One region of the Embleya sp. NBC_00888 genome, then DNA from elsewhere that is predicted to be linked to it. Evidence: riboswitches for the same ligand, from Rfam matches in the RefSeq annotation. Region 1 holds a riboswitch; the other holds the start of a gene.

What was found. Region 1 has a riboswitch for glycine ahead of gcvP (aminomethyl-transferring glycine dehydrogenase). Riboswitches for the same ligand answer to the same signal wherever they lie in the genome.
Region 2: another riboswitch for glycine. It lies ahead of gcvT (glycine cleavage system aminomethyltransferase GcvT); the one in region 1 lies ahead of gcvP (aminomethyl-transferring glycine dehydrogenase).

The regions. Positions count from the first base shown of each region.
Region 1 is NZ_CP108784.1:1,304,935-1,319,111, forward strand. Features, by position in the region: gene OG948_RS05100 (DUF5999 family protein) at 116-316, shown strand; gene OG948_RS05105 (TetR/AcrR family transcriptional regulator) at 469-1,059, shown strand; gene gcvP (aminomethyl-transferring glycine dehydrogenase) at 1,100-4,018, opposite strand; glycine riboswitch at 4,218-4,314, opposite strand; gene OG948_RS05115 (DUF4230 domain-containing protein) at 4,363-5,055, opposite strand; gene OG948_RS05120 (DNA polymerase IV) at 5,111-6,460, opposite strand; gene OG948_RS05125 (vancomycin high temperature exclusion protein) at 6,501-7,187, opposite strand; gene OG948_RS05130 (MerR family transcriptional regulator) at 7,235-7,849, opposite strand; gene OG948_RS05135 (bifunctional nuclease family protein) at 8,254-8,727, opposite strand; gene OG948_RS05140 (MerR family transcriptional regulator) at 8,873-9,628, opposite strand; gene OG948_RS05145 (FHA domain-containing protein) at 9,625-10,143, opposite strand; gene gcvH (glycine cleavage system protein GcvH) at 10,517-10,903, opposite strand; gene OG948_RS05155 (DUF881 domain-containing protein) at 10,977-11,885, opposite strand; gene OG948_RS05160 (small basic family protein) at 12,312-12,644, opposite strand; gene OG948_RS05165 (DUF881 domain-containing protein) at 12,641-13,636, opposite strand; gene OG948_RS05170 (sugar phosphate nucleotidyltransferase) at 13,838-14,177, opposite strand, start outside.
Region 2 is NZ_CP108784.1:5,701,414-5,715,590, reverse strand. Features, by position in the region: gene OG948_RS24510 (ABC transporter substrate-binding protein) at 1-979, opposite strand, end outside; gene OG948_RS24505 (ABC transporter permease) at 1,017-2,012, opposite strand; gene OG948_RS24500 (enhanced serine sensitivity protein SseB C-terminal domain-containing protein) at 2,321-3,049, opposite strand; gene OG948_RS24495 (enhanced serine sensitivity protein SseB) at 3,129-3,845, opposite strand; gene OG948_RS24490 (AAA family ATPase) at 3,875-4,606, opposite strand; glycine riboswitch at 4,781-4,874, shown strand; gene gcvT (glycine cleavage system aminomethyltransferase GcvT) at 5,167-6,267, shown strand; gene gcvH (glycine cleavage system protein GcvH) at 6,352-6,726, shown strand; gene glyA (serine hydroxymethyltransferase) at 6,723-8,027, shown strand; gene OG948_RS24470 (hypothetical protein) at 8,268-8,681, shown strand; gene OG948_RS24465 (hypothetical protein) at 9,101-9,703, shown strand; gene OG948_RS24460 (Uma2 family endonuclease) at 9,784-10,359, shown strand; gene OG948_RS24455 (hypothetical protein) at 10,403-11,596, shown strand; gene OG948_RS24450 (tyrosine-protein phosphatase) at 11,675-12,454, opposite strand; gene glgX (glycogen debranching protein GlgX) at 12,590-14,177, opposite strand, start outside.

The DNA of each region.
Region 1 (14,177 bases):
AGTCGGGTGAGAACGGCGAGAAGTCCTGCGCGAGGCGCTTTCGAGGCGGAGACTGTGAGCTGCCGGGCAAGGCTGCCCGGCGCGCTCCGCGCAGAGACACCGAGAAGGTACGAGGATGTGCCAGCACCGACCGCATTGCCCGCCGGCGGACAGTCCCGATCGTGAGGCCGCCGCCGTTGTGGCCGCCCATTTCGAACAGGGATGGAGCCTGCTCTGCAACGGCGTCGTCCTGTTCGAGGACACGGGCGAACTGCTGCCGGACGGACGCACCATCGCCCCGCACCGACCCCCTGTGGGGTTGGTTTCGGCGGCCTGATCCGTTCGCACGGCCCTGACGAGCCGGAGGTCACCTCGGAACGACCTCCGGCTCTCGCCTGCCCCGGGTCGGTCGGGCCGCCGTCCCGGTACAGTCCGAGCGGCAGCACGCAGCGAAACGATGTTGGCGCGACGACTCGGAGTTCCATCCCCATGGGCACTGGCGGCACCCCTCGGCCCGGTCGCCCGCGTGATCCGCGTACCGACGAACTGATCCTGTCCGCGACCCGCGAGCTGATCGCCGAGCAGGGGTACAACCGGGTCAGCATCGACGCGGTCGCGCGCCGGGCCGGGGTCACCCGGCCGACCGTGTACCGCCGCTGGCCGTCCAAGGCGCACCTGGTGCACGAGGCGGTCTACCCGGCCCGGGAGATGAGCTTCCGGCCGTTGCCGCACGAGGACTTCGCGACCGGTGTGCTGCGCTTCGCCGAGGCCGCGCTGGAGTCCTTCCGCAGACCGGAGACGGCGGGCGCGGTACCGGGGCTGCTCGCCGAGTACCGCGACCAGCCCGAGCTCAAGGAACTGCTCGTGGCCAGGATGGACCCGGTCCGGGCGATCTTCCGGGTCTTCGTGGCGGACGCGATCGCGCGCGGCCAGGCCCGCCCGGACGTGGACGCCGACCTGCTCTTCGAGTCGCTCAGCGGCGCGCTGATGTTCGGCGTGCTGGGCAGCGACCTGGCCGCCAAGCCCGGTTTCGCCGCGTCGGTGGCCCACCTGCTGACGCACGGCGCAGCCCGCCCCTGATCGAAGCGCGTTCGATCGGGAGCGGGCCGCGCGGCCGAGGTCAGTTGTTGCCGTACGCCTCGATCGGCGGGCACGAGCAGACCAGGTTGCGGTCGCCTTGGGCGCCGTCGATCCGGCGCACCGGCGGCCAGTACTTCTCGGCCGGCACCACACCGGCGGGGAAGACCGCCTCCTCGCGGGTGTAGGCGTGCGCCCACTCGCCCGCGAGCAGTGCGGCGGTGTGCGGCGCGTTGCCGAGCGGGTTGTCGTCGGCGGGCAGCGCACCGGACGCGACCCGGTCGATCTCGCCCTTGATCGCGATCATCGCGTCGCAGAACCGGTCGATCTCCCGCAGGTTCTCGCTCTCGGTCGGCTCGATCATCAGCGTGCCGGGCACCGGGAAGGACATCGTCGGCGCGTGGAAGCCGTAGTCGATCAGCCGCTTCGCCACGTCGTCGACGCTGACGCCGGTGGCCTTGGTGATCCCGCGCACGTCGATGATGCACTCGTGCGCGACCAGGCCGTTCGGGCCGGTGTAGAGCACCGGGAAGTGCGGTGCGAGCCGCTTGGCGATGTAGTTGGCGCCCAGCACCGCGACCTGGGTGGCCTCCTTGAGGCCCTCCGGGCCCATCAGGCGCAGGTAGGTCCACGGGATCGGCAGGATCGCCGCCGAGCCCCACGGGGCGGCCGAGATCGGCCCCACGCCGGTCTCCGGGCCCGCGGTGGGCTGGAGCGGGTGGTTGGGCAGGTACGGTGCCAGGTGCGCGCGGACCGCGACCGGGCCCACGCCCGGACCGCCGCCGCCGTGCGGGATGCAGAAGGTCTTGTGCAGGTTCAGGTGCGACACGTCCGCGCCGATCGCGCCGCCCGGCTGGGCCAGCCCGACCAGCGCGTTCAGGTTCGCGCCGTCCACGTACACCTGGCCGCCGGCCTCGTGCACCGCCGCGCACACCTGCTCGATGCCCTCCTCGAACACGCCGTGCGTGGACGGGTAGGTCACCATCAGCACGGCGAGCGTGTCCCGGTGCCGCTCGATCTTGTCGTGCAGGTCGGCCAGGTCCACGTCGCCGTTCTCACCGGTCTTGACCACCACGACGCGCATGCCCGCCATCACCGCGCTGGCCGCGTTGGTGCCGTGCGCGGAGGAGGGGATCAGACACACGTCGCGGGCGGTGTCGCCGTTGGCGTGGTGGTAGGCGCGGACCGCGAGCAGGCCCGCGAGTTCGCCCTGCGAACCGGCGTTGGGCTGGAGCGAGACCTTGGCGTAGCCGGTGATCCGGGCCAGCGAGTCGGCCAGCCCGTCGATCAGCTCCAGGTAGCCCGCGGCCTGGTCGACCGGTGCGAACGGGTGCAGGTTCGCGAACTCGGGCCAGGTGATCGGCTCCATCTCGACCGTGGCGTTGAGCTTCATCGTGCACGAGCCGAGCGGGATCATCCCCCGGTCCAGCGCGTAGTCCTTGTCCGCGAGCCGCTTGAGGTAGCGCAGCATGTCGGTCTCGGAGCGGTGCGTGTGAAAGACCGGGTGGGTCAGGAACTCGGTGTCGCGCAGCAGCGCGGTGGGCAGCGCGTCGGCGGTGTCCGCGTCCAGCGCGACCACGTCGCCGGTGACCCCGAACGCGCCCCAGACCCCCTCGACATGCGCCCGCAGCGTGGTCTCGTCACAGGTGATCGCGACGTGGTCGGCGTCCACCGGGCGCAGGTTGATCCCGGCGGCGCGGGCCGCGGCGAGCACATCCGCCGCCCGGCCCGGCACCCGCGCGGTGATCGTGTCGAAGAAGTCGCCGTGCACGACCTCGACGCCGCCCGCGCGCAGCCCGGCCGCGAGCACGGCCGCGTACCGGTGCGTGCGGCGCGCGATCGAGGTGAGCCCGTCCGGCCCGTGGTAGACCGCGTACATGCCGGCCATCACGGCCAGCAGGACCTGCGCGGTGCAGATGTTGCTGGTCGCCTTCTCCCGGCGGATGTGCTGCTCGCGGGTCTGCAGCGCGAGTCGGTAGGCGGGCGCGCCGTCGGCGTCCACGGACACCCCGACCAACCGGCCCGGCATGCTGCGGGTGAGCTTCTCGCGGACCGCCAGGTAGCCCGCGTGCGGGCCGCCGAAGGCCATCGGCACACCGAACCGCTGGCTGGTGCCGACCGCGATGTCGGCGCCCATCGCGCCGGGCGCGCGCAGCACGGTGAGCGCGAGCAGGTCGGCGGCGACCGCCACCAGCGCGCCCTGCGCGTGCGCGGCCTCGATCACCGGGGTCAGGTCGCGGACCCGGCCGTCGGCCCCGGGGTACTGCAGCAGCACGCCGAAGCAGCCGCCCTCGGGCAGCCCCTGTGCGGTGTCGGCGACCACGACCTCGATGCCCAGCGCCTCGGCGCGGGTACGCACCACCGCGATCGTCTGCGGCAGCGTGGCCGCGTCCACCACGAACACGTCGCTCTTGGCCCGCCCGGCCCGGCGGGCCAGGGTCATCGCCTCGGCGGCGGCGGTGGCCTCGTCCAGCAGCGAGGCGCCCGCCACGTCCAGGCCGGTCAGGTCGGTGACCACGGTCTGGAAGTTGAGCAGCGCCTCCAACCGGCCCTGCGAGATCTCCGGCTGGTAGGGCGTGTAGGCGGTGTACCAGGCCGGGTTCTCCAGCACGTTGCGGGTGATCACCGGCGGGGTGAAGGTGCCGTGGTAGCCGAGCCCGATCATCGGGGTCAGCACGCTGTTGCGCGAGGCCAGCTCGCGCAGCTCGGCGAGCACCTCGGCCTCGCTGCGCGCGGCGGGCAGCTCGAAGCCCTCCAGCGCGCGGATCGCGGCGGGCACCGCCGCGTCGGTCAGCTCGTCCAGGGACCCGTAGCCGATCGCGGCGAGCATCTTCGCCTGCTCGTCGGTGTCCGGACCGATGTGCCGGCCGGTGAACGGCGACGCGGCCTCCAGGCCGGTCAACGAGCCGGGGCCGGAGGGGAGTACGGCGTGAGCACGCGGGGCAGGGGTGCGCGGGGTCATCGCGAAAGGCCTCCTGGATCGCTCCTGGACGGACACGCGGTCGCGCGTCCACCGGCCTCCCCCTCTGTCATCTGTACCTGAGAGCTTCACCGCGCCCGGAGTACCGGTCGGACCGGTTCCCGCGGGCGCGGTTTGCACCGTCGGCGAGGATCCGACCCGGCTCGGCGAGCCATCCGCGGATCCTGCTTTCCAGAGTGCCCACGACCACGCGGTACGGGTGCCTGAGAGATTCCGGGGAGGAGTTGCTCCTTCGGCGCCTCGTGTGCACGACACGAGGACTCTCCCGCGCGAACGTAATGGGCGGCTTCAACGGTATCAGCGTGACACCCACCAGGGGCTTCGCACTAGGCGTACGTCACAGTGGTCGTGGTGTAGCCCAGGGAGCGCATCATCCCCTGGAGCATGCCGGTGGTGTTGCGTTCCGCGCGCTCCACCAGTCCGGCGGTCTTGGCCGCGTCGTCGATCTTCTTGGTCGCCAGCACGTAGAGCTGCTGTTGATCGCCGGGATTACTGGAGAAGAAGTCGCCGAAGCGGTCGAACAGGCCCTTGTCCTGGGCGATCACGTGGCTGTTCTTCTGGTCGAGCGCGGCGGGCGCGAGCCGCGCGTGCGGGAGTTTGATGGTCACGCTCTTATTGTCCGGCGAGGTCTGGATCGCGTCCTGACCGATCCCGCCGAACTCCACGAAACCACCCACCTGGCCGACGCCGACGAACAGCGTACGTTGGCCTCGGACCGCGTCCGGCAGGAACTTCGCGTCCTTCTCCAGGTCCACCACGACCTGGAAGGTGCCGCTGACCGCCTCGTAGCGGCTGAGATCCTGCACGGCCTTGAGCATCACCGGTCCGCTGTGGTCCTTGGTGGTCTCGCCGAACGGATTGAATTTGCCGGGCAGCAGGTTGATCAGGCCGACCAGCACCAGGGCCAGCACGATGAAGCCGACCAGGAGTGTGACCAGGAAGGCGGGCAGGCCGAGCCTGCGGCGAACCGATCGGAAGGCACCCTGCCCTCGCGCCGGCCGCTCTTTGACATCAGTCATTGTGGGGACACCCCCGAGGAGTCGTCTGCCCGGCGCCTGCCCCGGATCGCTCCGGCTATCCCCCGTCGGCCGCGGGCAGCGGAATCGGTTCCCCCGGTTGCAGCGCGGGATCGGTGATCGCGAACGTGCGCACCCGGCCCGGCTTTCCACCCGGCACCTCGAACCGCACGGTGACCCGCCCGACGCCGCTGCCCTGCACCCAGCCGGGCCCGAACTCCTCGTGCACCACGTCCTGGCCGGGCGACCAGGAGACCCGCTCCGGGGCGGCCGGCAGCGACACCTCCCGGTCGGCCGCCGCGTCCTGCTCGTCCGGCTCGGCGGGCTCCGGCTCGGCCGCGCCGAACAGGTCCTGCTGGGCGAAGTCGGCCAGCCCGCCGACACCCACCCCCAGCAGCCGCACGCCGCCCGTGACGTCCACCTGCGCGGCCAACCGGCGGATCGTCTCGCGCACCACCCCCGGGTCGTCGGTGGGCCCGCGCAGCGTCTCCGAGCGGGTCAGCGTGCTGAAGTCGTAGCGGCGCAGCTTGAGCACGATCGTGCGCCCGGAGCGCCCGGCGGCGCGCAGCCGCTCCACGCACCGGATCGAGAGCCGGTCCAGCTCCCGGGTGATGCGCTCGCGGTCGACCAGGTCGGTGGGGAAGGTGTCCTCCACGGACACCGATTTCGCGTCCCGGTCGGCGACCACCGGGCGCGCGTCCAGCCCGGCGGCCAGTACGTGCAGGCCGTGTCCGTGCGCCTGGCCGAGCAGCCGGACCAGTTCGCTCTCGTCGACCGCGGCCAGGTCGGCCACGGTGTCCAGGCCCGCCCGGCGCAGCACGTCGCCGGTGGCCGGGCCGACCCCGGGCAGCGCGCGCACCGGCAGCGGGTCGAGCATCGCCCGCTCGGTCCCGGGCACGACCACGCACAACCCGTCGGGCTTGTCCGCCTCGGAGGCGATCTTGGCCAACAGCTTGGAGGTGGCCGCGCCGACCGAGCAGGTGAGCCCGGTGGCCGCGTGTATGTCCGCGCGCAGGCGTACGGCGATCTCGGTGACCCGCTCGGTGTCCAGCGTGCCGCCGTGCGGGCCCGCCTCCAGGTCGACGAACGCCTCGTCCAGGCTGAGCGGCTCCACCAGCGGCGACAGCCGGTGCAGCAGTTCCATCACGGTGTCGCTGACCTGGCGATACAGCGCGAAGCGCGGGCTGAGGAAGGCGGCGTTGGGGCAGCGCCGGCGGGCCTCGCCGATCGACATCGCCGAGCGCACGCCGAACACCCGGGCCTCGTAGGAGGCGGTGGCCACCACGCCGCGCGCGCCGATGCCGCCGACGATCACCGCCTTGCCGGCCAGGCTGGGCTTCGCGACCTGCTCCACCGACGCGTAGAACGCGTCCATGTCGAGGTGGAGGATGCCCGGGGCCTGTCTCACACCGGGCAATGATGACGCACGGGTCCGACAGAACGTGCGTTCAGCCGCTCAGGGCGCGTCGGATCTCGTCGCTTTTCGCGCCTTTCACCCGCGGATCCGGCTTCAGCACGATCTGCCCGGCCGCCTTGATCGCGGCGAGCGTCTCGCGACCGGTTCCGTACACGGTGGGCCCGATGTGGCCCCACGCGAAGGACTCGTCCGGGACGCCGTACGCGGATATCCCGGCGGCCCGGCACAGGCCGAGCGCACGGCGCAGATGGAAGCTCTGCGTGACCACGATGACCCGGTCGATCCCGTAGACGCGCTTGGCGCGGATGCAGGACTCCCAGGTGGAGAATCCCGATTCGTCGGTCACGATCCGGTGCTGCGGGATTCCCCGGTCCGCGAGGTAGCGCCGCATCACCCTGGTCTCGTCGTAGCGGTTGCCCCCGCCGTCGCCGCTGACCAGGATCACCCGGGTCTTGCCGGCCCGGTACAACGCGAGCGCGACATCGAGCCGGCGGGCCAGCAGATCGGACGGCCGGTCCCCGTGCACGCCCGCGCCGAGCACCATCGTGACGTCCTCGTGCGGCACGTCGGCCACCGTGCGGACCCGGTTCCCGGCGTACAGATGCAGCCCCGTGATCGGGGCCAGCCCGGCGACGGCGAGCAGGACGGCGGCCTGATAACCGCGCCGTTGGGCCCGCCGCGAGCGCGGCAGGGTCGGCCGACGAAGGATCACGTCCATGGGGACGTCCTGCCCGGCGAACCGGTTCCCACCCGCCCCCGGGCGCCTCAGACCGCTTTGTCCCTGCGTCTACGTGCCAATTCGTCGCCGGGATGGACCTGCGTGATCGGTTCCCCGGTGCCGGTGTGCTCGCCCTGGAGCTGCGCGAGCGAGCCCTCCACCTCACGCCACACCGCCCCCACGGCGATCCCGAAGACCCCCTGACCCCCCTGGACCAGGTCGATCACCTCGTCGTACGACGTGCACTCGTACACGCTGGCACCGTCGCTCATCAGGGTCATCCCGGCCAGGTCGCCGATCCCGCGTCCGCGCAGGTGGGCCACCGCGATCCGGATGTTCTGGAGCGAGACGCCGGTGTCCAGGAGCCGCTTGACGATCTTCAGCACCAGGATGTCGCGGAAGCCGTACAGCCGCTGCGTGCCCGAGCCGTGGGCCGGGCGGACCGTGGGCTCGACCAGGCCGGTGCGGGCCCAGTAGTCGAGTTGGCGATAGGTGATGCCGGCCGCCGCGCACGCCGTCGGGCCCCGGTAACCGACGTCCTCCGACGGGGTGCCGGGCGGCGTGACGTCCTGCCGCCGGGGGCCCGCACCGGGGTCGGTCGCCGGCAGAGGACGTGCCGTGCGGGCGCGTTCCGCCGCCGTGATGTCGCCGGTGCTGCTCACGCCGACCTCCCTTTCGTCTCCCCGCGCCCGAGTACGGCGCGGAGAGTCTCTTTCAATCCCGGGCCGCAGGCGGCGAGGTGCAACGCGCAGGGGTCATCCCGGAACTGTCGATTTCGACGGTAGGCAGTCACCAACAGCGCGTCAACGACCGGGCCGTTCGGCACGCCGAGTGACGCTGCTCGCACGAGTGGTTTGAACCGGTTGCCCAGGGGTAGGTCTGGCCGCTTTGCCTCTGATCGAAGCGGATCGAGCCGGATCGGGCGTGATCGACGGCGCGCCGGCCGACCCCGGTCGGAGCCGACCGGCTCCGGACACGAAAAAACCGCCGCCCGCTACCGCCTCGCCGGGAGCGGCGGGCGGGACGGTCGGCGGTTTCGGACGTGCACCCGGCCGCGGCGGGCCGACTATTGGCTCGTGGTGCCGAAGTCCTCGGGCGAGATGTCGTTCAGGAACTCCCTGAACTTCTCGATCTCGTCCTCCTGCTCGTTGGGGATCACGATGCCCGCCTCGTCCAGGACCGCGTCGCTGCCGACGATCGACGTCCCGGTGCGCAGCGCGAGCGCGATCGCGTCCGACGGGCGCGCGCTGACCTCCACGCCGCCGGAGAAGACCAGCTCGGCGTAGAACACGCCCTCGCGCAGGTCGGTGATCCGGATCTGGGTCAATTCCTGCCCCAACGCCTCCAGCACGTCCCGGAAGAGATCGTGCGTCAGAGGACGCGCGGGTACCACGCCCTGTTGGGCGAACGCGATGGCCGTCGCCTCTACCGGGCCGATCCAGATGGGGAGATAACGATCGCCCCCCGTCTCCCGTAGGAGCACGATCGGCTGGTTAGAGGGCATCTCCACCCGGACGCCCACAACCTCTAGCTCGTTCACATCGCCACACTAGCGCGCTCGGCTGTCGGTCACCGATCCCCGGGGGCCGAATAGGTCGGGGATTCGTCGTTTTTTCTTCGTGGCCCGGTATTCACGTCCCGGTCCGCCTCGCGGCCCGATCGGCGCCCGCCGCGGGCGGCGCGGGTCAGCGGCCCAGGCGGGGCGCGAGCGCGGTGGTGACCAGGACGGTGTGCAGGCGCGAGGTGAGCGCGAGCAGGTCGCGTACGGTCTCCTCGGCGCCCGCCTTCGCGCGAGCGCCCCGGCGGTGCAGGAGCGGCGCGACGATCTGTTCCACCAGCGCGGCCTCACGGTCCGCGGCGGCCTTGGTCTGCCGCAGGTGGCGCGGCTCCACGCCGTAGCGGCCCAGCGCGGCCACCAGCCGGGCCACCACCAGCGCGTCGCCGTCGTAGACCACCGCCTGCTCGCCGTCGCCGCCGGCGCCGGGTCGCGGACGGCGCGGCTGGATCAGGCCGAATTCCTCCAGCCGGGCCAAGTCCGTGTCCTGGATGCCGGCCGCGGCGATCAGGCCCGGCCGGTCGAGCAGCACCGTGGTGCCCTCCCGACCGGCCGAGTCCGGATCGCCTTCGGCGTCCTGCGATCGTGGGGATTCGGCCGGGGTCGGGCCGGCCGGTTCGAGCCCGCGATCCATCGCGTCCAGTTGATCCTTGATCACCCGGAGCGGCAGGTAACGGTCGCGCTGCACACGCAGCACGTAGCGCAGTCGTTCGATGTCGGCGGGGCCGAACTTGCGATAGCCCGACGGGCTCCGCTGCGGCTCGATGAGCCCTTCCGCCTCGAGGAACCGGATCTTGGAGATGCTGATGTCCGGGAACTCGGGACGCAGCAGGGTCAACACCCCGCCGATGCTCAAGGAGACCGATCCGGCCGCCGCCGCACTCACCCGATCTGCCCTTGGCGGCTGGGGAAGAAGACCAGTCGGTACTTGCCGATCTGTACCTCGTCGCCCGGCGCCAACGGAACCTCGTCGATCCGCTCGCGGCCCACGTAGGTGCCGTTCAGGCTGCCCACGTCGGCGACCGCGAAGCCGCCGGGGGTGCGGCGGAACTCGGCGTGCTTGCGCGAGACCGTGACGTCGTCGAGGAAGATGTCGCTCTGCGGATGCCGACCGGCCGTGGTGCGGTCCGAGTCGAGCAGGAAGCGACTGCCGGAGTTGGGGCCCCGGCGCACCACGAGCAGCGCGGTTCCCGGCGGCAGCGCGTCCACCGCGGCCTGCGCCTCGGGGGTGAGGATCTCGCGGGGCGCGGGTTCCGCGTCCAGCGCCTCGATGCCGCTGATCGAGATGGTCGAGGTCTGCTCGGACGCGCGTTCGGCGCCCGCGCCCAGCCGAGCGCCGCAGTTGGAGCAGAACCGGCCACCGGGCGGATTGTGATGCCCGCAGGCGCTGCACACCACCACGTCGGCCTCCTGACCCGTGCCGGTCGCACCTCGACCTTCGGTCGAGAGTTGCCCGAAACTTATGCGCGCCGTGTGTTCCTGGTCAACAGCGACATGCCCGGCGGTCGCGTCGGACTCGCCCAGGTGCGGAGCGGGTGCGGGGGGTGAGCCGGCGGACGCCCCGTACGGGGTGCCCGGAGGCATCGTCGGCGGGGCGGCCGGCGGGTTGCCGGACCTCCCCGCATCGGCAGCCGGCGCGTCGCCGGAGCGACGGGAACGACCGAACAATTTCGCGAACAACTTCACGGGCGAACCTCCCCGAGAGAACCTGGCCCGCCCGTGGGGCAGGAGGAGTGGGTCGTGGTGATGGACTGCCTACCGCTTCGCCGGGCCGTCAGGAGCCCAGGCTGTTCTGATAGGCGGCCGCGTCCAAGAGCGCGGCCGGTGCGGCGGGATCGTCGAGGCGTACCTCGAACATCCAACCGTCGCCGTAGGGATCGGAGTTGACCAACTCCGGTGCACCGTCGAGCACGTCGTTGACGGTGGTCACGACGCCGTCGAGCGGCGCGAAGAGGTCGCTGACACTCTTGGTCGATTCCAGTTCGCCGCAGGGCTGTCCGGCCACGACGCGAGTGCCGACCGGCGGCAGCGTGACGTAGACGATGTCACCGAGCGCGTCCTGCGCGAATTCGGTGATGCCGATCCGCACCGTCCCGGAGATCTCTTCCATGACGCGCACCCATTCGTGCTCCGTCGTGTACGCGAGATCTGCGGGATACATGCGGACAGCCTGCCCTTCTTGCCTGATGAGTGTGCACCGACGGCGACCGGCGGACTGATTCTGTCAGGTGTGCTCACCCGTTACCGGCGCCCGGTGCCGAGCGAGCGTAACCAGGCTTGTTCGCAGGCCGCAAGGCGTCGATCAGCACCTCCTGCGAGGGGGTGACGATGGCCCCCGCCTGCTTCTTCTCCAGGGTCTTGACGACACCCCCGGGGATGTTCAACGCGGGCTGGAGATCCTGCGGATTGCCGATCACCTTGAACACGTACGGCGGCAGCACCTTGGTACCGTCGATCACGATGTCGCCGGGCGGCGTGCCGTTGAACCAGGTGCCGGCCACCACACGCACGTCGTTGATCTGGATCACCTCTGCGCCCGCCGCGCGCAGCTCCTGGAGCGTGTCCAGCAGCACGTCACCGCTGACCGTGCGCTGCGGATCGGTGATGGTCAGGGTGATGCCGGGTCCGCTGGCCTTGACGGTGCCCGCGAGGACGCCCAGGGCGTCCGCCTTGGCCGCGTTCTGCTCACGCGCCTCCTGGACCCGGTCGTTGCTGTTCTGGAGCTGTGTGCGGCTGTTCTCCAGACGATGCTTCTCGTCCTCCAACCGCCGGGTGCGCTCGCCGAGTTCGTCCAGTACGCGGACCAGGTCCTCCTGTCGCGCACCACGCAGCGGATCGGACGCGGTGTTCGAGCGAACCTGGATGGCCAGCCCCGCTCCCAGCGCGAACAGCAGTACCGCGCCCACGAGTTGGGCCCGGCTCACGCGCGGCGGCCAGAACGCCTCGAGCAGCCTGCGGCGGCCCGGCTGATCGTCGACCGGCTCGTGCGGGTGCGGCTCGGAAACCGCGTTCGAATCCGTTTCCGGTCCGGGCGTGTCGCGCGCCACCGCGTGCGCTCCCGCGTGCGGTTGCGCGAGGGGGTCGCGCGGCCCGGACGCCTCGCGCTCCCGGGCCTGTTCGGGCGAGGGCGCCGCGGGCACCAGGGGCGGCACGGACGCTCGCGCGGCCCGGGGCTCCGCGGACGCCCGGGGCGTCTGCGGCGCCTGCGCCGCCCGATACGCCTGGGGCACCTGGGGCGTTTCCCGTGTCTCCCGGGCCGATTCGCGGATCGGCGCGGTGATCGGCGGGATCTCCGAGGTCACCTCGGCGGCCTGCTCGCGGATCCGCTCCCGGATGTGCCGGCCCTCGTGATAGAGGTCGACCGGGCGCCGGGTCTCGACCGTGGGCTTGCGGGCGGCCGGCGCCTCCGGCTCCGGCTCGGCCTCGGGTTCCGGCTCGGGCCCGGGAGCGGCCTCGGGCGCGGGCTCCGCGGCCGTGCGCGGGATGCCCAGGTCGCGGGGATCCTCGTCGTGGCGGGCGTGCCGCCCGCGCGTCTCGTCCGTTTCGTCGGCCATGTGTGTGACTCCCCGTCAGGCCCGGAAGACGTGCCGGCGGATGGCCGCCGCGTTGGAGAAGATCCGGATGCCGAGCACGACCACCACGCCGGTGGACAACTGCGCTCCGACACCCAGCTTGTCGCCGAGGAAGACGATCAGCGCGGCGACGACCACGTTCGACAGGAACGAGACCACGAAGACCTTGTCGTCGAAGATGCCGTCGAGCAGTGCGCGCAGACCGCCGAAGACCGCGTCCAGCGCGGCCACCACCGCGATGGGCAGGTACGGCTCCAGCTCGTGCGGGATCACGGGTCGGGCGAGATACCCGACCACGACCCCGAGGACCAGGCCGAGGACCGCGATCACTGTTTACCCTTTCGTTCGGTCTGCTTCTGCGACGGTGTCGACGAGCCGGTCGGCGGCGCCGAACCGCTCGGCGGCGCCGTGCTCCGGCCCGTGGACGTCGCGGGCGGTGTGCCCGGGGTCTGCTTCGCCGGCGGGCTCGCGGGTGTACTCGGCGGTGTGCTCGCGGGCGGCGGACCGCCGGGTACGTCCGCGTAGCGCAACGAGGTGCCCAGCGCGGCGGGCAACTTGAGCTTCTTCTGTGCGCTCAGGTTGACCCGGATCCCGTAGTTCTCCTGAAGCTGGCGCAGATATCGCCCGTCCGCGCCGACCATGAACTCGACCTGCATCGGCTTGGCGTCACCGATCGCCAGGATCGTATACGGCGGCGCGAGCGGCCGGTTGTCGACCAGGATCGAGGCGCCGGCGGCGCGGATCGCGGACAGCGCGGTCAGCCGCTGGTTGTTGATCGAGATGGCCTCGGCCCCGGCCTTCCACAGGCCGTTGACCAGCCGCTGGAGGTCGCGGTCCAGGATCCGGCCGTTCGCCGCCGCCTCGGCCTGGCGCGGGTCGGTCGAGCCGTCGGTGTTGTCCGAGCCCTTGGCGTCGTCCGCGATCACCTTCAAGCCCGGCCCCTCGACCGGGTCGGATCCGGTGAGCAGCGCGAGCAGTTCGACCCGGTCCTTGGCGCCCTTGGGCAGCGAGACCTCCTGGATCGCGTCCACCTCGGCGCGCAACCGCTCGACGGTTGCGGTGAGCGCGTCCACCTCGGCCTCGTCGGTGTGGATGCGATCCACCAGTTGATGCCGCTCGCGCTCGGCCTGCGGGGCGGCCGCGTGCACCTTCATCGCGGCCACCATCAGGATCATCGCGATCAGCGCGACCCCGACCACGGCCAGCACCCGGGCCAGCGGTCCCTTGTTCATCCCGGTGTCGCCGCGCACCGCGCGCCGGGCGGTGGCCTCCGCGTAGCCCGCGTCCAGGCTGTTCGTCATCATGTCCACGAGCAGGGACATCGAGGCATCCGGCCGCCTGTACCGGCTCGTGCCTGGTGTCTCCCGCGATGACATGCGCCCCATCGTTCCATGCCTGGCGGAGTGCTCGATGCAGGGTCCGATACCGGGTCCGGCCGCGGATCGCGACAGGCGATCCACGGCCGGGGAAGACCCTACAAGACGGCTGCCCGCACCGCCGGAGTCGGCGGCCCGGAAGGGGCGTCAGTCGCCCGCGTGCTCCACGACCCGGCTCCACTCGTCCAGGAGTTCGTCCGCGGCGGTGTCGTCCGGGCCCTCGGCCCACACGTGGGTGACCGCCTCGGCCGGGTCCGGCAGCACCAGCGCCCAGCGCCCGTCGGCCTCCACCACGCGCACGCCGTCGGTGGTGTCGATCTCGCGGTCGCCCGCCGCCTCCACGACCCGACGCATCACCATGCCCTTGGCCGCCCACGGCGTGGGCACGTCCCGCCGGCGCACGTGCGCGCGCGGGATCCGCGCGTCGATCTGGCTCAGCGTCAACTGGGTGCGCGCGACCAGCCCGATCAGCCGGACGAACGCGGCC
Region 2 (14,177 bases), 4.4 Mb from region 1:
CGTCATCCGAGTTCCCGGCCAGCTTCTGGTCGGTGAGGATCTTGTTCTGCGCGGCGGCCTGGACACCGGTGCCGACCACGTCCAGTTGCGCCGTGTTGGCGAACAGGCGGTTGTCGACGTCGTTCGCGTCCTGCTTCTCCAGGAGCTCGATCCGGTCCGGCAGCGCCTTGCGCAGCGGGTCGGTGCTCGGGTCCCAGTTCGGGTTGCGGACCAGGTTGACCGCCTTGCCGGGCTCGTACTGGCCGTCGACCATGTACGCGCCGGAGGCGAGGGGGTGCTTGACGTACTCCTTGCCGGTGTCCTTGGCGCGCGGTACCGGCGCGGTCTGCGGGAGCGCGGCGAGGTAGTTGAAGTCCGCGAACGGCTCCTTCATCTTGAAGATGATGGTGTAGTCGTCCGGCGTCTCGATCGCGCTCAGGCCCTGCTTGTCCGCGGAGTCCTTGTACGGGCCCTTGTAGGTGCCGTCCGGGTCCAGGTACTGGGTGAAGTACGCCGGGCCGTTGGGCAGGATCTCCTTGTCGAAGGTCCGCTCCACCGCGTACTTGACGTCCGCGGCCTTGACCTCGGTGCCGTCCTCGTACTTGACGCCCTTGCGCAGGTGGTACGTCCAGGTCTTGCCGCCGTCGTCGGTCTTGCCCACCTCGGTGGCCAGGTCCGGCGCGAACTCGTAGCTCGCGTTGCCCGGGGCGGGCTTGAAGGTCAGCAACGGACGGGCCATCAGCCGGGAGAAGTTCCAGGCCGAGGCGTAGTACATGTCGCCCGGGTCGAGCGAGTCGAACTTGTCCGAGCTGACCAGCTTGAGCGTGCCGCCCTTCTTGGTCGACTGGTTGACGACCTCGGTGATGGCCTTGTTGCTCGGCGAGTACTTCTTCTTCGAGCCGCCGCCACCACCGCCACACGCGGTTGCGGCCAACGCGGTGACCGCAACGATGCCGATCAGCGCCTGGGCCCTGCGCCTGCGAGTTACCGGGTGTTTCATCGCTGGTCGTGCCTCCTCGTGGGGACTTGCCGGATATTCAGCGGCTGCGTGGGTCCAGGGCGTCTCGAAGCCCGTCGCCGAGCAGGTTGAACGCGAGCACGGTGATGAAGATCGTGACTCCGGGGACGACCATGAACATCGGGGCGTCCTCGTACCGCGGGACGGCGCGCGCGAGCATGCCGCCCCACGAGGCGGTGGGTTCCTGTACGCCGACCCCGAGGAAAGAAAGGGCGGCCTCGAACAGGATGTTCGTGGGAATGAGCAGCGTGGCGTACACCAGGATCGGGCCGACCAGGTTCGGCATCAGTTCCTTGAAGATGATGTGCCGGTCGGTGGCCCCGAGGCTGCGCGCCGCCTCGACGAACTCGCGTTCGCGCAGCGACAACGTCTGGCCGCGCACGATGCGGGCGATGTAGGGCCAGCTGAAGAACCCGATCACGAAGATCAGGACGGTGACCCGGAGCGTGTCGCCCTTGAGGCCGAACGCCTCGCCCTGGAGGCTGCTGCCGATCGCGATCGCGAACAGGAGCAGTGGGAAGGCCAGGAAGACGTCCATGGCGCGGCTGATCAGCGCGTCGACCCAGCCGCCGAAGTAGCCCGCGGCGGTGCCCAGTACGACGCCGATCACCACGGACAGGAGCGTGGCCAGGAAGGCCACCAGCATCGAGATCCGGGCGCCGTAGACGATGCGCGAGAAGATGTCCCGGCCGTTGACCGGTTCCAGTCCCAGTGGGTGGTCCCAACTGGCGCCGCCGAAGCTGCCGTTGGGGATGTTCAGCACCGGGTCGAGCAGGTCGTCGTGGTACTCGGTGGGATCCCCGCCGATGACCGAGGTGATCAAGGGCGCGAAGATCGCTACGAGTACCATGAAGACGATCACCACGCCACCGGCCATCGCGACCTTGTCGCGACGGAATCGGGCCCACGCGATCTGACCCAGGGAACGACCCTCGATGCGTACGCCGGAGGATTCGGCGATCGCTTCGGGGTGCGCCTCTCGGGCCACACCGGTGGTCTCGATCGGTGCCGTCATGGATCGACCCTCCCCGCTCACGGATGCGACGGCGGCTCGGGATCGCCGATCCCGTCGCCATACCCGGCATTGCGATCCCGATGATCTTCGGGATCTGTCGTCCGGGTGAGACTCCTCCGTGACGCGGGTCACCAACAGGGGTCGCGGAATACCTTTACTGAACCGTGATTACGTCGACACGATTCACTGGTTGATCCGCGTAGATCGGTCACGAAATCACAACAAGGCAGCGGTTGATGACGTGACGTCAGTTTTTTGGGGGCATCAGTGCCTGTTGCCCGCGATCGCCACTGTGTGCCGATCGTCGATCACCGCGTGTCGCGGGCGGCCTCGTCGAGCATGTCGATGCCGATGAAGGGGCGCGTGTGGTCGCGCATCCACTCGGCGACCGGATCGAACGGGTCGTCCAACGCGACCGAGGACAAGGTGAGTCCGGCCGGCGCCGCGGCCGAGGCGCGGGCCATCGCGTCCCGCATCCGCTGCATCGTGGCGGGCTGATTGTCCGTCAGGCGCAGGCCGATCACGAGGCGTTCGGGTCCCACCGCGGGCCGCACCCAGGCCCGGTGGGCGGCTCGCACCACCTGGGTCTGGAACAGTTGGCCGCCCAGCAGCGCGTAGAACGCCGGGTCCCACAAAGTGGGTTCGCCGACCTCCAGCGGTCCGGCCATCAACCGGTCCAGGCCGCCGACGATGCGTCGCAGGTCGAGATAGGGCACGCCGACGCCACCGCCCTGGGCGTGCGGATTCAGCCACAGGCCCCAGCGGTCGGTGTACAGCGAGGACGCGATCTCGGTGACCGGACAGACCTCGAACGAGCGGTCCCAGCCACTGAGACGCAGTTGTTCCTCGGACGTGAACGCCGGGGCGTAGCGCCACCCGGCCACGTCCATGTTCCCGTACTGCGCGTCCGGGCTGCCCGGTTGCCCCTGCCACAACAACATCCACACGTGGGCGCCGGTGAGCGCTTGGAGCAACCGCTCGTAGGCGTCGTAACGCCCGGGTGCCACCTGGCTGAGGGCCTGCTCGACCTGGTTCACGACGTCCTCCCCGAATCCGAACCGATGTACCGATGTACCGATGCTCCGATGTACCGATGTCGCGCTGTCCGACGCGGGCTCAGCGCTGGTCGACGCGCAGGTAGAACGGCTGGGTCCGCTCCAGCATCCAGTCCCCCACAGGATCCTGCGCCACGTCCAGGAGCACCACGTTCACCGGCCACGGACACGGGGCCCGGCCGAGCGCGCGCTCCAGGGCGCCGACCGCGGCCAGTCGGTCCTCCTCCTGCCAGCGGTCCAACTCGACGCCGATGAACAGGCACGGCGGGTCGTTCTCGATGACGCCCAGGCCGCGGCGGGCACTGAGCACGACCGGCACGTGGGTGAACTCGGCGGCGGCCGCGATCAGGAAGTCCATCGGCTCCTGGTCCGGCTCGTACAGCCGCACGCGCGCGCCGCGCGGGCCCGAGCCGGCCGGTCGGGCCAACTCCAGCACGCCGGGCGGCGGGATCGGGATGCCCACCTCGCCGCCGGGGTTGACCGCGATGCCCACGTGCGGCGGCATGCCGCGGGCGAACTCGCGCATCGGCGCGACGGTGCACGCCATCGGTCCGGCGATCCGCCGGAACTCCTCCTCCGAGGAGAACACCGGGACGTACGGCCGGCCGTCGATCTCGGTGGTGGGCAGGGTCAGTTCGCTGTCGGCCGGGTTGCCGCCCTCGGGCAGCGGCACCCATACCTCCGCCTCGGCCAAAGCCTCGAAGAGGGCCTCGGCCCGGGACGGATCGCGCATCGCCGCGACGAGCGCGCTCTCCACGGGATTGGCCGGGAACGGCATGGTGGTGCTCCTCTGGTGTCCGCCGCAGTTTACTTCTCGCCCGATTGCGGTCGCCGGGACTGTCCCGGTACGGGGTCTGCGAAAACGATCCGGCCCAGGTGCCCGGCGGCCGGTCGGTCGAGCAGCACGCACGAGGTGAAGCCGCCCGGAGCCGACGCCAGGGTGGGTCCCGCGTCCAGCCACGGCGACAGCCGGGCGAGCAACTCGCGCCATTCGCGGTGGTGCCGGGCGAACACCGGTGTGGACACCCCGCGCCCGCGTTCGCGTTGGCCGGAAAGCGCCTGCTGGGCGGTCACGTCCAGGAGCAGCGCGTGCGCGGAGCTGCCGCGCCGACGGGCCGCGAGCACCAGTACCCGACGCAGGATCGGGTTGCGGCCGCTGTCGTGCACGACCACCGCGCCGGGGCCGCGCAGCGCCCGGGCCACCTCGCCGTAGTGGGAGAGCCGCACCAGCGGCCGGTAGACCCGGTAGGGGATCCGCCCCGCCCGTACCGCCCAGCGGGCCCGGACCAGATCGGCGTCCAGGACGGCGACCCCGGCCCCGGGCGTGACCACGCGCGCGAGCAGCGTGCTCTTGCCGGCTCCCGGCAGGCCGGTGACCACGAGCACGCACGAGGCCGGATACGCCAGGACGTCCACGACCCGGTCGCCGATCCCCTCCCCCGCCCGATCGCGCTCCTCCCGGAGGTCGTGCACGGACCGGGGGATCAACACGCCGCCCGTCGCGGCGCCGGTATGCGCCCCCGCCGAGTCCGTCTCCACGAGTCCTCCCCTTGTCACAACCGTCATGCCCTGCGCATGGTGTCGCACCCATGGGTGCGCGCGCGTCCCGGTGATCCCTCGGACTCCGCGGGGCCCGGTCCCGGCGGGGTCCCGGTCCCGGCGGGGGATTGACGTCACGCGCTAGCATGCCGGGCACAACCTCATAACGGCCGTCGACCCCACGCGGAAGAGTCCCCGCCCACGAGCGGGGCGCCGAAGGAGCAACTCCTCCCCGGAATCTCTCAGGCACCGATACCGCATGGGTCAGGCACTTCTGGAAAGCAACCACACCGCAGGTGTGGTTCACCCACGGTGCAAATCGCGAGTTCGACGCGATGAAGCTCTCAGGTTCCGATGACAGAAGGGGAGGGCACCCCACTTTTCGACCGACTCTGGTCGAAAAGGGCTGAAAGCCGTGGCAGGGAGCCCCCTTTGTTGTCGTATTCGCCGCAGTACCCGTCACCTTCCGCGCCGGCCGAGCGCGCGGCCGTTCGCCATGCCCGCGACCGGCCCGCGCCCTTGGCGTGTTCCCGCCGGCGCCCCCTCGAAGGAGCCTTCGCATGACCACCGACCGCCGGACCCCGCTCGACGCCGTGCACGACGCGCTCGGGGCCACGATGACCGACTTCGCCGGTTGGCGGATGCCGCTCCGGTACGGGAGCGAGCGCGACGAGCACACCGCGGTGCGCACCACGGCCGGCCTGTTCGACCTCACCCACATGGGCGAGATCGAGGTCACCGGTCCGGACGCCGCCCGCGCGCTCGACCACGCCCTGGTCGGTTTCGTGTCGAAGATCGGGATCGACCGCGCCCGGTACACGATGATCTGCACCGAAGAGGGCGGCATCGTCGACGACCTGATCGTCTACCGGCTGGGCGACGAGCACTTCGTGGTGGTGGCCAACGCGTCCAACGCCGACGTGGTCGCGGGCAGCCTGGCGTACCGCTCGGAGAAGTTCGACGCCACCGTGCGCGACGCGTCCGAGGAGTACACGCTGCTCGCCGTGCAGGGCCCCGCGTCGACCGCGATCGTCGGCTCGCTCACCGACGCCGACCTGCCCGCGCTCAAGTACTACGCGATCCTGCGCACCGAGGTCGCCGGCGTGCCCGTCCTGCTCGCGCGCACCGGCTACACCGGCGAGGACGGCTTCGAACTGTTCGCCGCGCCCGGCGACGCGGTCGCGCTGTGGGAGTCCCTGCTGACCGCCGGCAAGCCGCACGGCCTGGTGCCGGCCGGCCTGTCCTGCCGCGACACGCTGCGCCTGGAGGCGGGCATGCCGCTGTACGGCCACGAGTTGACCCGGGACACCACGCCGTACGAGGCCAACCTGGGCCGGGTGGTCCGACTGGACAAGCCCGAGGACTTCGTCGGGCGCGACGCGCTGGCCGCCGCGCAGGAGGACGTGCGCCGCACGCTGGTCGGGCTCACCTCGCCGGGCAAGCGGGTCCCGCGCGCGGGCTACCCGGTGGTGGACGCGGAGACCGGCGAGAAGGTCGGCGAGGTCACCTCCGGCGCACCCTCGCCCACGCTCGGCGTGCCGATCGCGATGGCGTACGTGGGCACGGACCGGGCCGAACCGGGCACGCGCCTGGCCGTGGACATCCGCGGCAAGGCCGAGCCGGTCGAGGTGGTCGCACTGCCGTTCTACAAGCGGGGCTGAGGTCGGCCGACCGGCCGACCGACACAAACCGTCACAAAAACACCTGAGGGACAGACCCTCCGCATTCGAATGGAGAATGGACCCGTGCACGCACCCCAGCACCTGCGCTACAGCAAGGAACACGAGTGGCTCGACGAGGCGGCCTCCCCCGCCCTCGTCGGCATCACCCAGCACGCGGCCGACGCGCTCGGCGACGTGGTGTTCGTCCAGCTTCCCGAGGTCGGCCAAGCGGTCGTCGCCGGTGAGCCGTGTGGCGAGTTGGAGTCCACGAAGTCGGTCAGCGACATGTACGCGCCGGTCTCCGGCGAGGTCGTCGAGATCAACGACGCGGTCGCCGAGGACCCCGCCCTCGTGAACTCCGACCCCTTCGGGACGGGCTGGCTGTTCAAGGTGCGCATCGACGGCGAGGCCGAGGGCCTGCTGTCGGCCGACGAATACGCCGCGTTCTGCGGCGAATGATCGAGATCGACCCGATCGAGGAGCTGACAACCGTGACGATCCTGGACCGTCCGCTGAGCGAGGTGGACCCGCAGGTCGCCGCCGCCGTCACCGACGAGCTGCACCGCCAGCAGAACACCCTGGAGATGATCGCCTCCGAGAACTTCGCCCCCGTGGCGGTGCTGGAGGCGCAGGGTTCCGTCCTGACCAACAAGTACGCCGAGGGCTACCCCGGCCGGCGCTACTACGGCGGCTGCGAGCACGTCGACGTCGTCGAGCAGCTCGCCATCGACCGGGTCAAGGAGCTCTTCGGCGCCGAGGCCGCCAACGTGCAGCCGCACTCCGGCGCGTCCGCGAACGCCGCCGCGATGTTCGCGCTGCTCACCCCCGGCGACACGATCCTGGGCCTGGACCTGGCCCACGGCGGCCACCTCACCCACGGCATGCGGATCAACTTCTCCGGCAAGCTCTACAACGTGGTCGCCTACCACGTCGACGAGAAGGCCCACCGGGTCGACATGGAGGAGGTCGAGCGCCTGGCCAAGGAGCACCGGCCGAAGATGATCATCGCGGGCTGGTCGGCCTACCCGCGGCAGCTCGACTTCGCCGAGTTCCGCCGGATCGCCGACGAGGTCGGTGCCTACCTCATGGTGGACATGGCGCACTTCGCGGGCCTGGTCGCCGCGGGTCTGCACCCCAGCCCCGTGCCGTACGCGGACGTGGTCACCACCACGACGCACAAGACCCTGGGCGGCCCGCGCGGCGGCGTCATCCTGTCCAAGGCGGAGTACGCCAAGAAGATCAACTCGGCGGTCTTCCCGGGCCAGCAGGGCGGCCCCCTGGAGCACGTGATCGCGGCCAAGGCGGTGGCCTTCAAGGTCGCCGCGTCCGACGACTTCAAGGACCGCCAGCGGCGCACCCTGGAGGGCTCGGCCATCCTCGCCGAGCGGCTCACCCGCAAGGACGTCACCGACGCGGGCATCACCGTGCTCACCGGCGGCACCGACGTGCACCTGGTCCTGGTCGACCTGCGCGACTCGGAGCTCAACGGTCAGCAGGGCGAGGACCGGCTGCACGAGATCGGCATCACGGTCAACCGCAACGCGGTCCCGTTCGACCCGCGCCCGGCGATGGTCACCTCCGGTCTGCGGATCGGCACGCCGGCGCTGGCCACCCGCGGCTTCGACAAGGCGGACTTCGAGGAGGTCTCCGACATCATCGCCGAGGCCCTCCTCCCCGGCTTCGACGACGCCCGCAAGGCGGCCCTGGCCACGCGCGTCACGGCCCTGGCGAAGAAGCACCCGCTGTACCCGAACCTCTGACCCACGACCTCACGGCGTCAGGTTCACGAGCACGGCCGCGGGGCCGGCAGGGCGACCCCCTGCCGGCCCCGCGGCCGTTCACCCGCCCGCTTCTCGCGTCCGGGTGCGCGGTTCCCGCCTCGGGTAGGCCGAACAGGTGACGGAACCGCATCAACTCGTGAGTGTGGCCCGCGTGATCGGGTTCGACGCGTTGGGATGGAACCGCGGGGGTCCGCCACGACCCGATGAAGGTGCAGTCCCATGAACGACTCGCCGAACGACTCGTCCGACCCGACCGGCAACCCGTACGCTCCACGCCTGGTCGCCGCCGGCCAGACCTTCGACGTGATCGAGGTCGACGCGCGGCTGGGGCGCGAGGCGGTGAAGCAGTTGCGCGCGGCGGGAGTTCGGGTCGGCCCGGTGATCCACGACCGGCGCTGCGCCAAGATGGGCTTCCTGGTCCCGGTCACCTCCCCGGCCCGCACGCGCCTGCGCGACCAGCGCGGCCCGAGCCGGCACGGCCGGGGCGCCTGGGTCACCTTCCCGCCCGCGCGCGGTGAGAGCGGCCCGCTGGTCTGGTACATCGCCCCGACCGAGAACCCGATCCCCACCCCGCTCGCCCCACTCGACTCCGCCATCACCCGCGCCGCCGCGACCCTGATCGATCACACGTGACCCACCACCACCCTCGGCAAGCCCCCGAACACGGCGCCACGACGCGGGCTCCACCCCACCGCCCCGACCGAAAAACCCGACCCCCACCCCACTCGCCCTCGTCCCGCCCCCGAGCACCCCCCCCACGATGCGGGATCCGGTTCACCACCCCGCTCGCCCCACTCGCCCCCGCACCACCCGCCCCGCCGCAACCCCGACCGATCACACCCGACCCACCACCACCCTCGTCACGCCCCCGAGCACCCCCCCACGATGCGGGATCCGGTTCACCACCCCGCTCGCCCCACTCGCCCCCGCACCACCCGCCCCGCCGCAACCCCGACCGATCACACCCGACCCACCACCACCCTCGTCACGCCCCCGAGCACGCCCATACGATGCGGGCTCCGGTCTGGTGATGGGGGCGACGGATGGGTGTGGTGGGACGCAAGGTCGGCGAGTTACGCGGCGAGGTGATCGAGCACCTCTGGGTGCGGCGGCGGATCCGGCAGTGGATCTCGATCGGCTTCGTACTCGGGCTGTTGCTCGGCGCGGCGGCAGCCGCGGGCGTGGCGGCGTTGTACTGGCCGGAGCAGGACAAGCCGCTGAAGATGACGATGCGCGAGGGGGAGATACCGGTCAAGGCGCCGGCCGTGCTCAGCGGTCCGGCCACGCTCACCGCACAGGGGCTCAGCTGCGGCATCGAGTGGATCACCGGCACCCACGCCGAACACTTCGCCCAGGGTCGGTTGTGCCGGGTCAAGGTCTCCATCGCCAACAACTCGCTGGCCACGGTACGGATCGCCAACCTGGAGCAGCGCCTGGTCCTGCCCGACGGCACCCAACTGGCCATGGACCTCGAATCGATGGAGATCAAGCGCCAACTCCGCGAGTTCACCCTCGGCGCCTCCGACACCCTGGTCGAAGACCTCTGGTTCGACCTCCCCAAGGACGTCACCCCCACCGCCATCCTCCTGCGCGCCAACCCCGAAACCCCCCAGGGCCGCGCCGAACTCCCGCAAAAGGACTGGTCGAGGAAATAACGAGCCACCCCCGCGACCCGCCGAATCCGGACGTATCCGCCCCGTAGAATCAGACTTGTCCGGTCCATCGAAGGAGAGCCGTGAGCCTTCCCGCATTCGATCGCGTGTGGACGCCCGAAGACGTTCTGGAGATCCACGCCGACGGTTGGCGTGTCGAATTGCTGGACGGTGCGCTCATGATGTCCCCGGCTCCCTCGCGCCGGCACCAAATGGTGTCCCGACGCTTGGCCATGCTGCTCGAGGCCGCCGCGCTCGATGCCCGAGTCGACTGCGTCGTGTACGAGAACATCAACGTGCGACACGACAACGACTTCACCCAACCGGACGTCGTGGTGATCGACGGGGCCGCCGCCCGGGCGGGTGAGGAGTCCGGGGAGGACGACATCTGGCTCGACCCGGAGCACGTGTTGCTCGCGGTCGAGATCGTCTCGCCGGGACAGGCGGGGCGAGACGGGGTGGACAAGCTCAAGAAGTACGCGTCGTGGGGGATCGAGTTCTACTGGGTCCTGGAACCGAACGACTCCGTGCTGGAGGGCTTCGAACTGCGCAATGGCACGTACGCGTCGGTGACCCGGGTCGAGGGCGCACACGCGGCGACGCCTCCCGCGCCGTTCCCGGTGACCGTCCGCCCCGACGAACTGCGCCGGCTCCGCTGAGGCACCCACATTCGGGCGTCATCCCCGGTGCGACGGGATCGGTGTGCAACTCCTCGGCGAGGGTGTGGTGTTCGGCCTGATCATGGTGCCGGCGGGCGGTTCGGTGAGGGAAAGCGGGCCGATCGTGGATGCGTTGCGGGCCGTGGTGCGGGCTCTGGGCGACGACGACACCCCCTACCATCGGGGCGTGTCGGCGCCTGTACGGGGGCGCGTCGTCGAGAAAGGCGCACTTGTGACGCAGTCCTTCCACCCGCCCGGATCCCCCGGAGTAGACCGGAAGCCGATGTTCGCCTTCGGCTGGATTCCGCTGCCCAAGCGGGTCGCCGAGCGCTACTTCGTACCCGACTACCGGCTGATCGGGCGCGACGTGACCCTGGAGCGGGTGCGCGTGACCCGGTCCTGGCTCGGTCTGGGCGTGCTGGTGTGGATCGCGGCCACCTACGGCGGCGGCGAGGACGCCGCCCAGGGCCTGATGACCAGCTTCGTCGCGTCCGTGTTCGTCGCGATCATCGCGTGCCCGATCGCGGTGGCCATCATCGTCGCCCTGACCCGCTCGGACGTGCGCACCGAGACGCGCAAGAGCCTGATGTTGCCGCTGCGTTCGCTCGGGCTGTTCGTGCTCGTCTCGGTGGCCACGCTCGGCGGCCTGAGCGCGCTGGCGTACGGCTCCAAGGGGGTCAACGCCGGCGCCGGCGTGGCCTCGTTCTTCATCACGGCGCTCGGCCTGGCCGTGTCGCTGTGGGTGCTGCGCTTTTGGATCCTCGCCGTCCGCGCGATCCCGCAACACCTGTTCCGCGCCGTGGACGGGCACCCGCTACTGCCCGCGGTGATCGCGCCCTGGCTGTCGTGGTGTGGCGCGCTGATCGACCTCGGCGACGACGGCGGCAAGGGCGCGCTGCCGGTCGGCGTGCGGCTGGTCGGCACGCTCGGCGGCCCGGTCACCATCACCGTCATGTCGTTGTGGGAGATCCGCCGGGTTCGCAGCCGCTACGGCGTCACCTTCCGAGGCGGACCGCACCCCACCCGCAGGCCCGATCCGATCATGCCGCCGATGCCGCCGTTCCCGAGCCAGGCCAACCCGTGGCAGCAGGCTCCGCAGCCGCAGGGCCTCTTCCAACAGGGGCCGTTCCCGCCCACCCCGCCACAGGGGCCCCACTCGCAACAACACCCGGCCTGGCGGCAGCAGCCCGGATACCACCAGCCACCGCCGCCGCCGTGGGGCCCGCCGCGCGGCTGACCGCACCCGCCGCCGGGGGTGGCGACCGATCCGGCCCACCCCCGGACGCGCCGGCGGATGCCCGGTCCGTCGAAGACCTCAGTCCGTCGACAACCGCTCACGCAACCGCGCGACCTGCGCGTCGGTCACCCCCAGCCCGTCCCGCACATAGCCCTCGACCGACCCGTACAGCTCCTCCGCCGTCGAGAACGCCGTGTTCAGGTAGTCCTCGTGCACGTCGAAGACCGGCTTGAGATGCGCGGGGTCGAAGCCGCGCTCGGCGATGTGCCGCAGGATCTCGCCGTTCTTGTCCTTGAGGTGCTCGGTGCTGGCCAGGTAGTCCTCGAGCACGGTCGCCCGGGGTACCCCGAGCAGGGTGAGCAGCACCGCCGAGGTCCACCCGGTGCGGTCCTTGCCCTGCGAGCAGTGGAACACCGTCGGCGCGTCGACGGCCGCCATCCGCGCGAACACCTCGCGGTAGGCGGCCCGGGCGCCCTCGGTGGTCACGAACCGTCGGTACACCTCGCACATCAGCTCGCGCCCGGCGGTGCCGCCGAGCAGTTCGCCCGCGCGATCCGGGTCGGCGAACACCTCGCCGAACAGCTCGTCGTTCTGCCGCCCCATCACGTCCGCGATCAACAGCTCCGCGCCCTGCGGCACCCGATCCGGCTCGCGGTCGCGCTCGGTGTCCGAACGCAGGTCGATCACCAGGCCGATGCCCAGCCGCAGCAGCGTCGCGGCGTCCGCGGCGTCCACCTCGCCGAGGCCGTCCGAGCGGTACACGAGCCCAGTGCGCACCTTGCGGCCGTCCGCGGTGGCATGCCCACCCGCGTCACGGAAGTTCGGGGCGGTGACCAGGATCGGCGTCGGGGACGTCATGGTGCGCGGTCCTTCGCTTCGAGGAGATGCCGGGCGAGCAGATACCGGACGGGCGGCTGCCGAGTGAGTACCACCACCCTACGTGAGCGTACGGCGGGTTCACCCGGGACCCGTGCCCACGCCCACGCCCACGCCCTAGGTGGGTGCCCACACCGCGTGTTCGACCCGCAACAGCATGGCCGACCGCCCCGCCAGTCGCAGTCCGCTGCCACCCGCGACCGGCTCGCTGTACCGCGCCATCGGGTCGCCCTCCAGCGCCGTGTCCAGGACCACCTCGTAGCTGTGCGCCCACGGCTCGTCCGGCAGCGTGAACCGCATCGGCTGCGAGGACGCGTGCAGGATGAACAGGAAGCTGTCGTCCACGATGCGTTCGCCGCGCGGCCCCCGGCGGTCGATGTCCAGGCCGGACAGGTACATGCCCAGCGTCGCGGTCGGCGCGAACCAGTCCTTGCGGGTCATCTCCCGCCCGCCCGGGGTGAACCAGGCGAGATCGCGCAGCCCGTCCGGGGCGACCGGGCGGCCCGAGTAGAAGGCTCGCCGGCACAACACCGGATGCGCGCGCCGCAGGCGGATCAGCCGGGCGGTCAGGTCGAGCAGCGGGCGCCACTCCGGCGAGTCCAGCGCCGACCAGTCCAGCCAGGACATCTCGTTGTCCTGGCAGTAGGCGTTGTTGTTGCCCGCCTGGGTGCGGCCCATCTCGTCGCCCGAGGTGATCATCGGGACGCCGGTGGACAGCAGCAGGGTGGTCATCAGATTGCGGATCTGCCGCTTGCGCAGCGACACCACGTTCGAGTCCGACGTCTCGCCCTCGTAGCCGTGGTTCCAGGACCGGTTGTTGTCGGTGCCGTCGCGGTTGTCCTCGCCGTTCGCCTCGTTGCGCTTGCGCTCGTAGGTGACCAGGTCGCGCATCGTGAAGCCGTCGTGCGCGGTGACGAAGTTGATCGAGGCGTACGGGTTGCGGCCGTCGCGCTGGTACAGGTCGGACGAGCCGGACAGCCGGTACGCCAGTCCGCGCACGTCCGGGCGGGCGCCTCGCCAGAAGTCCCGGACCGCGTCCCGATACTGGTCGTTCCACTCGGTCCACAGCGGCGGGAACGCGCCCACCTGGTAGCCGCCCGCGCCCAGGTCCCACGGCTCGGCGATCAGCTTCACCCGGGACAACACCGGGTCCTGGGAGATCACGGTCAGGAACGAGGACAGCCGGTCCACGTCGTGCGGCGAGCGGGCGAGGGCCGCGGCCAGGTCGAACCGGAAGCCGTCCACGCCCATCTCGGTCACCCAGTAGCGCAACGAGTCGGTGATCAACTGGAGCACGTGCGGCTGGACCACGTTGAGCGTGTTCCCGCAGCCGGTGTAGTCGGTGTAGTGCCGGCCGCCGTCGGCCATCCGGTAGTAACCGGCGTTGTCGATGCCGCGAAAGCACAGCGTGGGCCCGGCCGGGCCGCCCTCGCCGGTGTGGTTGTAGACCACGTCCAGGATCACCTCGAGCCCGGCCGCGTGCAGCGCGTGCACCATGTCCCGGAACTCGTGCACCTGGCCACCGCGCCCGCCCGCCGAACTGTAGCCGGCGTGCGGCGCGAAGAAGCCCACCGTGTTGTAGCCCCAGTGGTTGGTCCGCCCGCCGCGCAACAGGTGTTCCTCGGACACGAACTGATGCACCGGCAACAACTCGACGGCGGTCACCCCGAGCCGGACCAGGTGGTCGATCGCGGCCGGATGGGCC